Regions from separate parts of the Vibrio fortis genome, predicted to be linked through region 2. Evidence: predicted binding sites of a transcription regulator. Region 2 holds the regulator's gene; each other region holds the start of a gene.
The links. Region 2 encodes PurR, which represses purine synthesis genes. Its sites were predicted from a motif close to TNANGNAAACGTTTNCNTNA; they were not measured.

Region 1: purT (formate-dependent phosphoribosylglycinamide formyltransferase) is a predicted target of PurR. The motif match lies at 1,861-1,880, and genes of this name have one in related genera.
Region 3: pyrD (quinone-dependent dihydroorotate dehydrogenase) is a predicted target of PurR. The motif match lies at 1,840-1,859, and genes of this name have one in related genera.

Annotation. Positions count from the first base shown of each region.
Region 1 is NZ_AP025487.1:1,795,307-1,800,491, forward strand. It holds gene OCV50_RS07745 (CidB/LrgB family autolysis modulator) at 1-553, shown strand, start outside; gene cdd (cytidine deaminase) at 890-1,777, shown strand; gene purT (formate-dependent phosphoribosylglycinamide formyltransferase) at 1,946-3,121, shown strand; gene OCV50_RS07760 (thiopurine S-methyltransferase) at 3,233-3,886, opposite strand; gene OCV50_RS07765 (RelA/SpoT domain-containing protein) at 4,166-4,939, shown strand; gene ihfA (integration host factor subunit alpha) at 5,080-5,185, opposite strand, start outside.
Region 2 is NZ_AP025487.1:1,137,851-1,143,035, reverse strand. It holds gene torD (molecular chaperone TorD) at 30-677, shown strand; gene purR (HTH-type transcriptional repressor PurR) at 998-2,002, shown strand; cyclic di-GMP riboswitch class I at 2,174-2,258, shown strand; gene OCV50_RS05185 (TfoX/Sxy family DNA transformation protein) at 2,387-2,977, shown strand; gene OCV50_RS05180 (TVP38/TMEM64 family protein) at 3,102-3,782, shown strand; gene OCV50_RS05175 (DUF2007 domain-containing protein) at 3,797-4,117, shown strand; gene OCV50_RS05170 (alpha/beta fold hydrolase) at 4,209-5,006, opposite strand.
Region 3 is NZ_AP025487.1:1,523,997-1,529,181, forward strand. It holds gene OCV50_RS06560 (NAD-glutamate dehydrogenase) at 1-1,733, shown strand, start outside; gene pyrD (quinone-dependent dihydroorotate dehydrogenase) at 1,987-2,997, shown strand; gene OCV50_RS06570 (cell division protein ZapC) at 3,185-3,736, shown strand; gene rlmKL (bifunctional 23S rRNA (guanine(2069)-N(7))-methyltransferase RlmK/23S rRNA (guanine(2445)-N(2))-methyltransferase RlmL) at 4,233-5,185, shown strand, end outside.

The DNA of each region.
Region 1 (5,185 bases), 660 kb from region 2:
GCGTGTACCATTCGAAGAGTATTACGCAGATAACACTTGGATTACCTACATGCTGCAACCAGCAGTGGTTGCCTTAGCATATCCATTGTATGAACAACTGCCTCAGATCCGCGCGAATTGGCGTATCATCACTCTCGCTTGTGCAGTCGGTAGCTTGATGTCGATGCTGAGTGCTTCTTTAATTGCCGCCGCATTTCATGCAGACCTTGGACTAATCGCTAGCTTGTTAGGTAAGTCCGTCACAACGCCAATTGCAATGGAAGTCTCCAGCCATTTAGGTGGTGAAGCTGCAATCGCTGCAATATTGGTTCTGCTTGTCGGCCTGTTCGGTGCAATATTCGCTTACCCGATCTACAACCTGATTGGTATTAAGAGTCCAATCGCTCGTGGATTGACTATGGGCACCGTTTCTCACGCCTTGGGCACTGCGACCAGCGCCGAGAAAGACCCGCGTGATGCGGCATTTAGCTCATTGGCTTTGGTTTTATGTGGTGTGATCACGTCAATACTCGCGCCATCGGTGTTTTCTTTGGTGCTGTGGTTGTACTCATGAACCTCGATATCCAGCCAACAACTTATGCTATCGAAATAGTGAGCCACTACTGAAGACGTATGCCACTACCATTTTTCTATAAAAATTAGAGCGCTTTTCCAACAACACATTGGAAATTGCGCTCTTTTTTTCCGCTAAGCTATTTATTAATGCAATGTGATGCACCTGACAATTTGTGACATCAATTACACTTTGCCGGCTGCAAACGATTTCATTTGTGACCTCACTCTAATTGTGCAACACAATGTAACAACCGACATACAATAGTGACAATGATCACAGAAAATTCCTGAGTATTGCATAAACTTAAAGCCTAAGGTCAATTAAGGATTCAACATGAACAGTCGTATTACCCTGGCGCTGGAAAGTGCTCCAGCTTCATTGAAAGCACTTTTAAGTGACATCGTATTAGCAGACAACTTTGACGCCACTATTTCTAAAGAGCAGTTTCAAAGCTTGCTGGATGCAAGCGGTCTTTCTGATAAAGAAGTTCGCCTAGCTTTACTGCCAATTGCAGCGGCATTCTCATATGCCCCACTTTCTGATTTCTACGTTGGTGCAGTGGTGCGCGGCCTTTCAGGTCACCTCTACTTCGGTGCAAACATGGAAATTGCAGGCGCCCAGCTTGGACAAACGGTTCATGCTGAACAAGCAGCGATCAGCCACGCTTGGATGAAAGGCGAAAAGGGACTTACTGATGTCACCATCAACTACAGCCCTTGTGGCCACTGTCGTCAATTTATGAATGAGCTGACGACAGCAAAAGAGCTTAAAATCCAGCTACCAGAACGTGAAGAGCGTTCACTACAAGATTATCTACCAGACTCTTTCGGCCCTTCTGATCTGGGTATCACCGAAGGCCTAATGACAGAGCTTGACCATAAGTACACGACTGAAGAGACAGCACCTATCGTAGTCAAAGCTCTAGAGTCGATGAACCGTAGCCATGCTCCATACACCAAGAACCTAAGCGGTGTGTCTCTACAATTGGCTAACGGTGACATCTTCACAGGTGCCTACGCAGAAAACGCTGCGTTCAACCCAAGCTTACCTCCACTTCAAGTGGCGATGATTCAAGTAATGCTTGCTGGTTTTGACTTCGACCAAATTGAGAGCGCAGCTCTGGTTGAAAACGCAGAAGGCAAGATTAGCCACCTAGCGGATACTCAATCAACACTTGAAGCAATTAACCCTGATATTCCAGTAACTTACTTAGCAATCTAATTGCAATAAGTTAACATGTAATTTACATCAGCAGCCCGATTCCAATGGGCTGCTTTTTTTATGCTTAAAATTCACCAAAATCATTGCGCAAACGTTTGCTTTTGGGGTTGGAATAAGTATGATCACCCCGTTCTCAATTACTCGTTCAAAAGATCGGAAGGAATAACTATGTTTGGTACCGCCACTCGTGACAATGCTACTCGTGTACTTCTACTTGGCTCTGGTGAGCTTGGTAAAGAGGTCGCTATTGAGTGTCAACGTTTAGGTCTAGAAGTGATTGCATGTGATCGCTACCCAGATGCCCCTGCAATGCAAGTCGCTCATCGCAGTCATGTGTTAGACATGTTAGATGGCGATGCACTTGAAGCAATTATCGAGCTAGAAAAGCCGGATTACGTAGTACCTGAAATTGAAGCTATCGCCACCAATAAACTGGTTGAGTTGGAAGAGAAAGGCTTAAATGTCGTCCCTACAGCTAACGCAACCAAGCTAACGATGAATCGTGAAGGTATTCGTCGTCTTGCGGCGGAAGAGTTACAACTGATGACATCGCCATACCGCTTTGCCGATACATACGAAGATTTCGCAGCAGCAGTAGAGTTCGCAGGTACACCATGTGTGGTTAAGCCTGTAATGAGCTCTTCAGGCAAGGGGCAAAGCGTTATTAAAACAGAAGAAGACATTCAAAAAGCGTGGGATTACGCACAAGAAGGTGGTCGTACTGGCGCTGGGCGTGTGATTGTTGAAGGCTTCATCGACTTCGATTATGAGATCACTCTTCTCACTGTTCGTGCAGTGGACGGCGTTCACTTCTGTGCGCCAATTGGCCATCGCCAAGAAGACGGTGACTACCGCGAATCATGGCAACCACAAGTCATGTCTGACAATGCATTAAAAGCTGCACAATACACGGCCGGTAAAGTGGTTGACGCTCTAGGTGGTTACGGCATCTTTGGTGTTGAACTGTTCGTTAAAGGCGACCACGTTATCTTTAACGAAGTATCACCACGACCACATGACACCGGCCTAGTGACACTACTGTCGCAAGACTCTTCTGAATTTGCACTGCACGTACGCGCATTTACGGGCATGCCGATCAAGGGAATCACTCAATACGGACCATGTGCTTCTGCTGTTGTTCTTGGACAAGGCACTTCAACTAATATTCGTTTTGAAGGTTTAGAAAATGCGTTGAGCGCGCCTCAAACGCAGGTTCGCTTATTTGGTAAACCAGATATCAATGGCCGACGCCGCTTGGGTGTTGCTCTAACTCGTCGTAACAGCATTGAATCTGCGATTGAAGATGCTGTAGAGAGCGCTTCGAAGGTCAAAGTGATCTACTAATTTGTAAAGTAATTATGCTCGGTCGTTCATATTACTGAGTACAAAAAAGACGGGCTAATGTGCCCGTCTTTTCTTTTTCGACGTTAAGCTATGCGCAACTCGCTATTCGTCTTAACCCTGACACTCGATCAAGTAGACCTCTTCACTAAAGCGAGATAGACCTTTTTTAGCAATCTTAGGATGATCTTCATCCGCAATATCTTGATTCAATTGCGTAATCTTATAGCCAGAAAACAGTTGCTCGACTTCGTCTCTTGGTACACTAAACGGAGGGCCACTCATCTCTTCCTGAATATAATCTAAAGTGACCAGAAGAATCTTACCTCCGGGTTTCAATAGCTGCTTTAAACGCTCGACATACTGAACTCGCATCTCTTTCGGCAATGCCACTAAAGAAGCACGGTCGTAAATAGTATCAACGGCTTGAATTGGCGCTGTGAAGTAATCGCCTGTGTAGATACTCAGCTCATCAAACTGGTACAGCTCATGTTGACCATTAACCTGCGTCACCATCGGCGTATAAAAGTGTTCAGCGAAAAACGCGCGGACAGCTATTTGGCTTAGCTCAACGCCCTGCACTTCAGCATGCTTTGATGCCAACCACACTAAATCTTCACTCTTGCCACACAACGGGACAAAAACGCTCTTCTCATGACTAGGCTCGGTATGCTGCCAAAACTCAACTAGCAGTGGGTTTACATCTTCTAAGTGGAAACCGATTTGGTTTGCGGCCCATTTATTGTGCCAAAATTCAGGATTATTCATCTTTCGTTCATCTTGTTCAGTCATAATGCAAGGGTACAGGATAGACAGGTAAGAGCAACCTTGGCAGAGCTCAAAGTTCTTGAAAATGTGGAACTAACGCTTCTTTAATTTGTCTATATGTTCACATACTAAAACACGAGAAAACGTTAAGGTTGGTTTCTGTTCAAACGGCCCCATATAGTATGTAGAGACACCGAGTTTGAACAACAATTTGCTCTTAGCGTTACTGGTTACCCCTTTTAGTTTCACCGTTTTGTAACCTCGTATATTGGAGTTTGAATGAGTGTATTTCTCCGTACCACGGCACTAATGCTTCTTGTATTGAGCCGCGCGCCTGCATTCGCAGCAACTGTATCAACTAACTCAGCAGAACCAACTCGCACACCGGCACAAAACCAAGTGTCATCGAAAGTATTCCGTCACAGCCTAAGCGGCCTATATGGAATCAAAGCGTTCGATTCAAAACCAACTCAACCTTATACCGACTTCGACGTGCTTTACAGCAAATCACACCAAGCTCAAGCAGAGCTAGAAACAATCTGTAAAAGTACTGCCCTACTGACTAATTCTGAAGCGCTTTTTGCTGGCGTAAAATCTCAAGCTCGTGCTGAAGAAAAGATCGCTCTAGAACTCAACGGCGACGTGACTAGAATCACTGACCTTGCTCGTGCAACCATCATCGCTAACGATGTAGAGAGCCTGGTAGAAGTCTATGAAGCAGTAAGCCGTGAGGCGGATGTCGTTAAAGTGAAAAACAAATTTAAGTCTCCAGCCGATTCTGGTTACCGTGACCTTAACTTACTGGTTCGTTTACCAAAAACTAACATCATTGCAGAAGTTCAACTTCACCTAAAAGCTATCGCTGATGTGAAAAGTGGCCCAGAACATGAACTGTATGAGATCATTCAAGGCATTGAGCGCAACGCGTTAGCGCAAAACCGCCCTATTAACGATATTGAAGCGGCACAAATCAATAACCTAAGAAGCCAGTCTCTGGAGTTGTATCAGCAAGCTTGGCAGCCTTACATTACAACTCATATCAAAGCGGCATAAACACACTCATTAGTTAACTAATAACGTCCAATTCAATTAACGCAAAAGGCGGTCATCAAGACCGCCTTTTTAGTATTCATCATGCTTCAAAGATGCAACGAGACAAAAAAAGACCACGCTAGGCGTGGTCTATTGCTTGGCTACTTCTCGATTTTAATATTTTCAACGCGGGCTTTTAATTTTTGACCCGGTCTGAAAGTAACAACACGTCGAGCAGAGATTGGAATGTCTTCACCAGTTTTAGGG
Region 2 (5,185 bases):
TTACGAAAGACGATATTAGGATTATTGAGATGAAAGAAACGAAAGCGTTCAATGAACAACGAGCTGAAATTTACTGGTGGCTATCGAGCCTGTTCGCAAAAGAACTGACTCAAGAAGAATTGGATAACTACCACTCGGTTGAGATTCGTTCGTTTTTAACTGGTCTCGGTGATAATGAAACACTAAAACCAGCCATCAATAGTCTAGTCGATGCGCTTAACCGATTGCAGAACCGTGAAGATGCTCAGTTAGAGCTTTCATCAGATTTTTGCGAATTGTTCCTAAAGTCTGACAAGTATGGCGCTCTACCGTACGCTTCTATTTACCTAGACAAGAGCGGCCTTTTGAATGCGAAGCCTGCTCAAGATATGGAAGCGATCATGGCTTCTTATGGTATTGCAGTAAACCAAGACCTAAAAGAGCCGGCCGATCACCTAGCCATCGAATTAGATTTCCTAGGCAACATCATTATTCGTTCAAACGATCTTGAAACCGAGCAGGAACTAGAAGCGGCTTTCACTGCACAACATGAGTTTGTTGAGCAACAACTTCTTAGCTGGGTTCCACAATTTGCAACAAAATGTCGTGAATTTGATGAATTTGGTTTTTACGCGTGTGTTGCAGAATTGCTAACTGCCTTCTGTAAACTTGATGCGCAATATTTAGCTGGTGAATAAATTCACTAATGACTAAAGGCACAATTTAGGTAGAATGTGACAATTCACCCAGATTTCTGGGTGAATGTTATTGCGAGTATTTTCTAGTCAGTCTAAAATTGTGACCGCAAACGATAAAATATGAAACATTCTCGAAATGCTATGCTTTAAATTAGCTAAGAGCATTTCGGTGTTAAGACAAGCCGCTCTCATTAGCGGTTTTTTGTTTTTTAGCACTTTAGTACCGAGAGAGCCCTACAAATTCTAAGCTCTTGTTCTGGTAGCTTAAACGGCTACTTACTCCGTACTTCTGAGAAAGTAGCTATCAATAGGATAAAGCCATGGCAACTATAAAAGATGTCGCTCGCTTAGCCGGCGTATCAACAACCACCGTTTCTCACGTGATCAACAAGACACGTTTCGTAGCAGAAGCGACTCAAGAAAAAGTAAACAAAGCCGTAGACGAATTAAATTACGCACCAAGTGCGGTTGCTCGTAGCCTGAAATGTAACTCTACACGCACTATCGGTATGTTGGTCACTCAATCAACCAACCTATTCTTCTCTGAAGTTATTGATGGTGTAGAAAGCTACTGTTACCGTCAAGGTTACACGCTGATTCTATGTAACACTGGTGGTATTTACGAGAAGCAACGTGACTACATCCGAATGCTTGCTGAAAAGCGGGTAGATGGCATCTTGGTGATGTGTTCAGACTTAACAGAAGAACTTCGTGAAATGCTTGACCGCCATGCTGACATTCCAAAAGTTGTTATGGACTGGGGCCCTGAGAGTTCACAAGCGGATAAGATCATCGACAACTCTGAAGAGGGTGGCTATCTGGCAACTAAATACCTAGTTGAACGTGGGCATGAGCGTATTGCTTGTCTAAGTGGTCATTTAGATAAAGCGGCATGTGTTGAACGTATCGCAGGCTACCGTCGTGCATTGGCAGAAGCTGACATCCAAGCAGATGACAACCTAATTCTTGAAGGTAACTTCGAGTGTGATACTGCAGTTATCGCAGCAGATAAAATCGTCGCAATGGAAAACCGCCCTACTGCAGTATTCTGCTTTAACGACACGATGGCACTTGGTCTTATGAGCCGCCTACAGCAGCAAGGCATTAAGATCCCTGAAGATATTTCTGTGATTGGTTACGACAACATTGAGCTGGCAGAGTACTTCTCACCACCACTGACAACGGTTCACCAACCAAAACGTCGTGTCGGTAAGAATGCGTTTGAAATTCTGTTGGAGCGCATCAAAGACAAAGACCATGAAAAACGCGTATTCGAGATGCATCCAGAGATTATCGAGCGCGCTACAGTAAAAACGTTAAAGTAACGTAAACTTTAGATAATTCTAATAAAACGCACCGTTTGGTGCGTTTTTTTTATTTGTTAAAAGTAAAAGCTCAGTTGCATATTAAGGCAACAATTAACTGAACCGAGATCACACTTTTGAGCAACAAGTGTGAACCTCATTCAACAAAAAACTTTATTCTTAATTATACAGTCACGCACAGGGCAAATCACTTGAAAGGGTGAGACGCAAAGCCTCCGGCCTAACCCATTATTGGTATGGTAGCGGGGTTACCGATGGCAAAATGCAGTATTTCCTACCTTTAGTAGTAATTTACGGCTTATTGACAATTTTATTGCGACATTTTGCTAATCTCTCGGACCTGCTTATTTGGTGGCGTAATTCAAATACACCGAGATAAACAATATGGATAAACCGATACTCAAGGACTCAATGAAGTTATTTGAGCCACTTGGAAAGATAAAGTCACGCTCAATGTTTGGCGGTTTCGGCCTATTTGCCGACGACACTATGTTTGCATTGGTCGTAAACAACCAGTTACACATTCGAGCTGACAAGAATACTACTTCACAATTTGAACAACAGGGCTTTGAACCTTACGTTTACAAGAAACGTGGTTTCCCAGTCGTAACTAAGTATTTTGCCCTCCCAGAAGACCTCTGGCAGGCTCAAGAACGCATTATCGAACTGGCAAAAGCCTCCCTTAACTGTGCTAAAGAAGAGAAGCAAATTCAGTCATCGGCTAAACCGACCCGATTGAAAGATCTGCCGAACCTTCGTCTTGCTACAGAGCGTATGCTGAAAAAAGCAGGTATCGACACAGTTGAGAGCTTGTATGAATCAGGTTCTGTTAATGCTTACAAAGCAATTAAAGAGTCTCATTCATCGAGTGTTAGCTTAGAGCTACTTTGGGCACTTGAAGGTGCTATCAATGGCACACACTGGTCTGTGATACCACAACAAAGACGCGACGAGCTCATCAGTTATATAAATTAGGTCCAAATCACCTAATTGCAAAAAGCCACATTTTTGTGGCTTTTTTTATTTTCTTTTGAAAGTTAATCTTTCCTTCGCCTGTCTAACTATACTAACAATAAGCAAAAGATTAAGGGACGCTCCTATGAGTAAGAAAATGATTTTAGGCATAATTTTAGTTGCCACAATCGTGTTGCTAGCCGTCAACTTTGGTCAATACTTGACTCTCGAAAATGCCAAAGCTCAGCAGGCACTTCTTAATGACTATATAGAGACTAACTTTGTTGTCGCAGCAGCGACCTACTTTATCCTCTATATAATGATCACCGCATTTTCTATTCCAGGTGCTGCTGTGGTTACACTTCTCGGCGCAGCGCTATTTGGTTTCTGGACGAGTTTATTACTGGTCTCTTTTGCAAGTACCATAGGTGCGACATTAGCATTCCTGAGTAGTCGCTTTCTATTGCGTGACTGGGTTCAGGGTAAGTTTGGCGATAAGCTCTCTACTATTAACCAAGGTGTAGAGAAAGACGGTGCGTTTTACCTATTCTCACTGCGCTTGATTCCGGTATTCCCATTCTTCCTAATTAATTTGTTGATGGGCTTAACACCTATCTCCGTAGGACGCTATTATTTGACTAGCCAATTGGGGATGTTGCCAGGTACTGCGGTTTACCTAAACGCAGGTACTCAGTTAGCAGAGATCGATTCTCTGTCAGGTATTGTCTCTCCTTCAGTATTGCTTTCTTTCGCACTACTAGGTGTGTTCCCAATTGCAGCTAAATGGATCATGAGTAAGTTTCGTTCGGCGCCAGTCGCTGAATAGATAAAGGAAAATTGATGAAAATATTCAGCGCTGCAAACCCAACTGAGGCTCACATCATATGTGGGCTTCTAGAGAGTGAAAAAATCGCCTGTGAAGTGCGTGGGGAAGGATTATTTGGTTTAAAGGGGGAAATCCCTTTCTCGGAAGAAACAGACCCATACGTATGGCTTTACGAGCCTTCTGATGCGACAGCAGCTCTGAATCTCATCAACGCCTATAAGAAGCAGCAAGATTCGATTATCTATGAAGAGTGGCGCTGTACACAATGTCATGAAGTCAACGAAGCTCAGTTTGGGTCTTGTTGGCAGTGTGGTTCACCTTGCCCCGAAACATAGACCGTCGTAACAAGAGTCCCCAAAAAAAAACAGGAAGCCTAGTCGCTTCCTGTTTTTGTATATCCGTGGGTCATACCCCAACACATTACCGCTATTTGATTTGCTTTTGAATAAACTCGATAGAGCGTTGGTTAAACTCTTCTGGCTGCTCAACATTACAAACGTGACCACAATTGGCAATCTCCACCAGTTCACTCGACTTGTGTGCCGCGACCATCTCTTTAACTGGCTTGATGAACATATAGTCACGCTCTCCCATCAGATACAAAGTAGGAATAGGTAATTCTCGTTCTTTGAAATATCGCATCAAGGGGTTAACGTCTGCAGTGAGAATAAACCAACGCTTAAACTCTTTCTGACATAGTTTTTTCGCTTCGCGAATGAAAAGGTGTCTAGACTCGCGCTGGCTCTTTTGCGGCATCACAATGTATGCAAACAGACTATAGAGCCACATATAAGGAATGATGTGTTTACTCAAGTTGCCTAACTTAACCAAGACTTGAGAGCGCGTGTTCAAGCGTGTTACAGCCCCGCCCAATACCATTGAACGAACTCGCTCGGCAGCCAACTCAGCTACATTTCGAACAATAATAGTACCCAGCGACATACCAACAAAGTGCGCTGAACGAATTTTAAGATGGTCGAGTACTTTAAGAATATCGAGCGTTACCGCTTTGAACGTGTAACGGTTGCTGATCAACTCTTTCAAAAGGTTGTCAGACTTACCGTGTCCTCGTAGGTCAATCAACAACAAATTAAAGTGCTGTTTGTAAGCTTTGATCTGCTTAAACCAAATGGACGAACTCCCACCAGCACCGTGGACGAAAACGACCCACTCATCACTAGTCGGGTGATTGAATGTTTTATGGAATAATAAACTCTCAGACATACCTATCGCTTTAATTCTACTTATTTGCTTGAACACCGGGGAAATGTGCTTGGTAATGATAGCACGCTATTAAACCGATTAAGTGATAGTAGTGTCAATCATCTTATCAGTGTTATGAATAGCTCAACCACAATTACTCCCAAAGCGTTATATGGAATTATTGGTAATTTAAACGTTTA
Region 3 (5,185 bases), 390 kb from region 2:
ATTACAATAAAGATTTGATTTCTAAGGGTGGTGGTATTTTCTCGCGCCGTTCTAAGTCAATCACTCTTACACCTGAAATCCAAAAGATGCTTGGCACCAAGAAAGCATCGCTAGCGCCAAATGATTTGATCAAGATGATCCTATCTATGAAGGTCGATCTACTTTGGAACGGTGGTATCGGTACTTATGTGAAGTCTTCAAATGAGACTCACACTGATGTTGGTGACCGCGCAAACGATGTATTACGTATCGATGGTCGTGACCTACAAGCAAAAGTTGTTGGTGAAGGTGGTAACTTAGGTATGACACAACTGGGTCGTATCGAATATGGTCTAGCTGGTGGCCGTGTAAATACTGACTTTGTTGATAACGTTGGTGGTGTTGACTGTTCGGATAACGAAGTAAACATTAAGATCTTCCTGAACGGCCTAGTATCAAACGGCGATCTAACGGTTAAGCAACGTAACCAAGTACTTGAGTCGATGGAAGACGAAGTCGGCGAGATTGTACTTGATGATGCATACTGCCAAGCTGAATCTATCTCTGTAACCGAGCACCAAGGTGTAAGCCTAGTGAAAGAGCAGATTCGCTTTATTCACACTATGGAGAAAGCGGGTTACCTCGATCGTGGTCTAGAGTACATCCCAGATGATGAGACACTACTTGAGCGTGAGAAGCAGGGCAATGCACTAACGCGTCCAGAGCTATCAGTTCTGATTGCGTATGCGAAGATGGTACTGAAAGAAGATCTTGTTTGTGATGAGATTGCGAACGATGAGTTCCATGCTCAGCAACTGATCCAGTACTTCCCAACAGAGTTACGCCGTAACTATGTGCAGCACATGGATAACCATCCTCTACGTGCTGAGATCATTGCAACAGCACTAGCTAACCAAATGGTTAACGAAATGGGTTGTAACTTCGTGACTCGTTTACAAGAAGAGACGGGCGCAGACATTGTTGACATCGCGAATGCTTACACTGCATCACGCGAGATCTACGGCTTTGGTGATGTACTTAAGCGTATTCGTGCGCTAGATAACGTTGCGTCGTCTGATGCTCAATACGATCTTATCTTCAATGTTCGTCGAGCGATGCGTCGTATTAGCCGCTGGTTATTAAGAAATCGCCCAGGCAAACAGTCTGTGACAGCATTGATTGAGCTGTACCGCGAAGATGTAAATGCAATTACGAAGGTTCTGGATGAAACGCTAGTGGCTGCAGAGGTAGAAGAGCACAACTCTGTTGCTAAGGTTTGGATTGAACAAGGTGTTGAAGAAGAACTAGCGAACTCGGTAGCGCGTCTGTCTAGCCTGTACTCAGCACTGGATATATCCACAGTGGCACGCGAAACGGGTAAAACGGTTGAGCAAGCTTCGAAGTTGTACTTTAACCTTGGTGATCGTTTGTCGCTGCACTGGTTCTTGAAACAGATCAACAGCCAAGCAGTAGATAACAACTGGCAAGCACTGGCTCGTGCGGCATTCCGTGAAGATCTGGATTGGCAGCAGCGTCAACTAACTGGTCAGGTTCTAACTTGTGGCTGTGCATCAGACTTGGATGTTATCAAAGCCCTAGACGACTGGATGGAAAGCAACGCTGTGTCACTGCATCGCTGGGAAAGCATTCTGAATGAGTTTAAAGTTGGCTCAGTTCATGAATTTGCTAAGTTCTCAGTAGCACTACGTGAACTTATGCTTCTTAATCTAAATTGTATGTCGAAAGACCAATAAGATTTAAGTAGCGTTAATATCGATACGAAATGGCAGCAGAGTGTGGCTGCCATTTTTTGTGTCGAAATAGGTCAATCTTGTTAATTAGTTTATGTTCCAAGCAGATAGACGATAACGTTTGCTTAATTCATGATACACTTTGTTAAGAATTCGAATTATCTTACCCTTACTTGTAGTAATAGATTGAATTGTTGGGTAAATAAGTAAATAATATCGCCCCGTTTACACGGGGCTTTTTTCTATCGGAGGCACAATGCTTTACCGTCTAGCCAGAACTGGCTTTTTCCAACTTGATGCCGAAAAGGCACATGATCTTGCAATTCAAAACTTCAAGCGTTTCACTGGCACTCCTGTCGATCTGCTTTACCGTCAACAGCTACCGCATCGACCTGTAGAGGTGATGGGGCTAACGTTCAAAAACCCAGTTGGTCTTGCAGCTGGTTTAGATAAGAACGGTGAGTGTATTGATGCATTCGGCGCAATGGGCTTTGGCTTTGTTGAAGTAGGTACTGTTACTCCTCGCCCTCAAGCGGGTAATGACAAACCTCGTCTTTTCCGTCTTGTAGAAGCGGAAGGTATTATCAACCGTATGGGTTTCAATAACCTGGGTGTAGATAACCTAGTCGAGAACGTTAAGAGAGCTAACTACGATGGCATTCTTGGTATCAACATTGGTAAGAACAAAGATACACCGATTGAGAAGGGCGCTGAAGATTATCTAATCTGTATGGAAAAGGTTTATCAGTACGCTGGCTACATTGCTGTAAACATCTCCTCACCAAACACACCGGGACTTCGCTCTCTTCAATATGGTGAAGCGCTGGATGAACTTCTAGCTGAGCTAAAAACTAAGCAATCAGAACTAGAGCAAAAACACGGTAAGTATGTCCCACTTGCACTTAAGATCGCACCGGATCTGAGTGATGATGAAATTAGCCAGATTTGCGAATCGTTGATCAAAAATAAGATCGACGGCGTGATCGCGACCAACACAACACTGGATCGCTCAATCGTTGAAGGCATGAAGCATGCTGATGAAGCGGGTGGCTTGAGCGGTCGTCCTGTTCAGTCTCGCAGCACTGAAGTTGTACGCAAACTTCATGAAGAACTAGGTGATAAGCTTCCTATCATTGGGGTAGGTGGCGTTGATTCATATGTTGCAGCAAAAGAGAAAATGATGGCGGGCGCTAAGCTTGTTCAAGTTTACTCTGGCTTTATCTACAAAGGTCCGAGCCTTGTGAGTGATATTGTTAAGAATTTATAATCGTAATAATGCTCATAAAAACAAAACTTGATACGTATCACTAAAAGATACACTGTAACTCGCTGAGTTTTAGAGAAAAGAGGAATTTCATTTCCTCTTTTTTTTTGCCTATTGCTCAGTAAAATTACTGCATTGAAGGGTAATTTTGCGTTTTACCTAATGGAATGCTTCAACAGTGTGAGACGAAATGATGCTTAAACCTAGTGATACATGGAGTTGGTACTACGATGAACAGCAATGTTCATTAATGCTAAACCTCGGAGAGGATATGATTTTCAAGACTAACCTCGTCCGCAATAAGCTGGTGGATTGTGCATTCAAAGAGAATGAATTCACGGTTGACGACGCTTCTTCTTATCAGACCTTCAAAGAACAGATCTCCGGATTAGACCTATCTGAACCTCGTCAAGCAGAGCTTGCGCTTTACTGCGTTGCTGCCAAGCGCTTTCATAAACCCGTTCAGCCGAAAAGTTGGTTTTTTGAATCACAGATTCAAGGCCATGAATGCCCAGAAGAGGGTGATATCGTTCGAATGAACAATCAGTACAGTTTGGGTTACTTTATTGTGCTAGAGGTTGGAGAGAACGCGAGTTTGTGCGCCTCGGTAGACCTTGACGAGTTCAACTTGACCTCATCAAAAGCGCTTCAATTTGGTGATTCCATCAAAGTGATGCACGATAGAATGGTAGACGCCAACGCTATATTGCATCATCACCGTCATATAGCGATGGTAGGTTAGTCAAAAATAACGCTCTCACACTCAAGAAAATCGACCTCAGGGTCGATTTTTTTATACCCAAAATTCACAGTTCCCATCAAACCACTCATAGATAATTTGTCTATGAGCTGCTTTTTTACACAACCAAAGCCTATTTTTTCAACTTAATTTCAACCTGCCTCTGGGGGACTTTCCGTAAATAGGGGCGTAAAATTCCCTGTTTAAGTCATTTTGTAACTCAATTTCACTGAGTTATTGTGCTTGGTATATACCAATTTGCAGTGGAATAAAAATTCAAAACCTTATGGTGGATTGAATATTCGCTGCATAAACTTTTCTTTTGGGTTGTTTTTTGAACGTTCGGCACAGATTGGTCTTGCGAGTTAGCGAGTGCTTAGCTTTACGAGCAATTGCTGAGCAATTAGGAGGAAGAATCAATGAAAAGATGTGTTTAGAGTGACGCTTATTGACTCAAATAAGGTATAATCGAGCTCATTTTTATCAATAAAAGAACACTATGAATCAATATCTAGCGGTTACCTCAAACGGCCTTGAGAATTTATTAGTTGAAGAACTAACCCAACTAGGGATTACAAACGCAAAACCTGTGCAGGCAGGTGTTAAATTCAAAGCGACGAATGAGCAGATTTATCGTTGTTGTTTGTGGAGTCGCTTGGCTTCAAGATTTGTACGTGTACTTTCTGAGTTCACCTGTCAAGACGACATGGACCTGTACCTTTCTACGACTGCGGTAAACTGGGTAAATCAATTCCATAGCTCTAAGCGTTTTGTGGTGGATTTCAACGGTACAAACCGCGAGATTCGCAATAGCCAATATGGTGCGATGAAGGTTAAAGATGCGGTTGTTGATTGCTTTGAAAAGAAATCTCTACCTCGTCCGAATATCAGCAAAGAAAATCCAGATATCCGCATTCACGTTCGTCTGCATCGTGATAAAGCGATCTTGGGTGTTGATATGGTTGGTAGCGGTCTTCACCAACGTGGCTATCGTCCAGAATCTGGTCGCGCACCTTTACGTGAAACACTAGCTGCAGCGATCCTGCTACGTAGTGGTTGGGATGCGACAAAACCATTCTTAGATCCAATGTGTGGTTCGGGTACGTTAGTCATTGAAGCGGCAATGATGGCGGCAAACATGGCACCAGGCGTTAAACGTCAGAAGTGGGGCTTTCAAGCTCTTGAAGACTTTGATGCTGAGCTATGGGCGGAAATTAAATCAGAAGCGAATGTTCAAGCTCGCCGAGGTCTAAAAAAGGTAGAGTGTAAGTTCTACGGTTACGATAATGATGCCCGTGTACTGAAAACAGCTCGTGATAATGCGCGCCGCGCTGGCGTTGAAGATTTGATTGAGTTTGAGCTAGGTGATGCAGCACTAGTGAAGCGTCCTGCAGAGTTTGATAACGGCGTTATTGTATCAAACCCGCCATATGGTGAACGTCTTGGTACAGA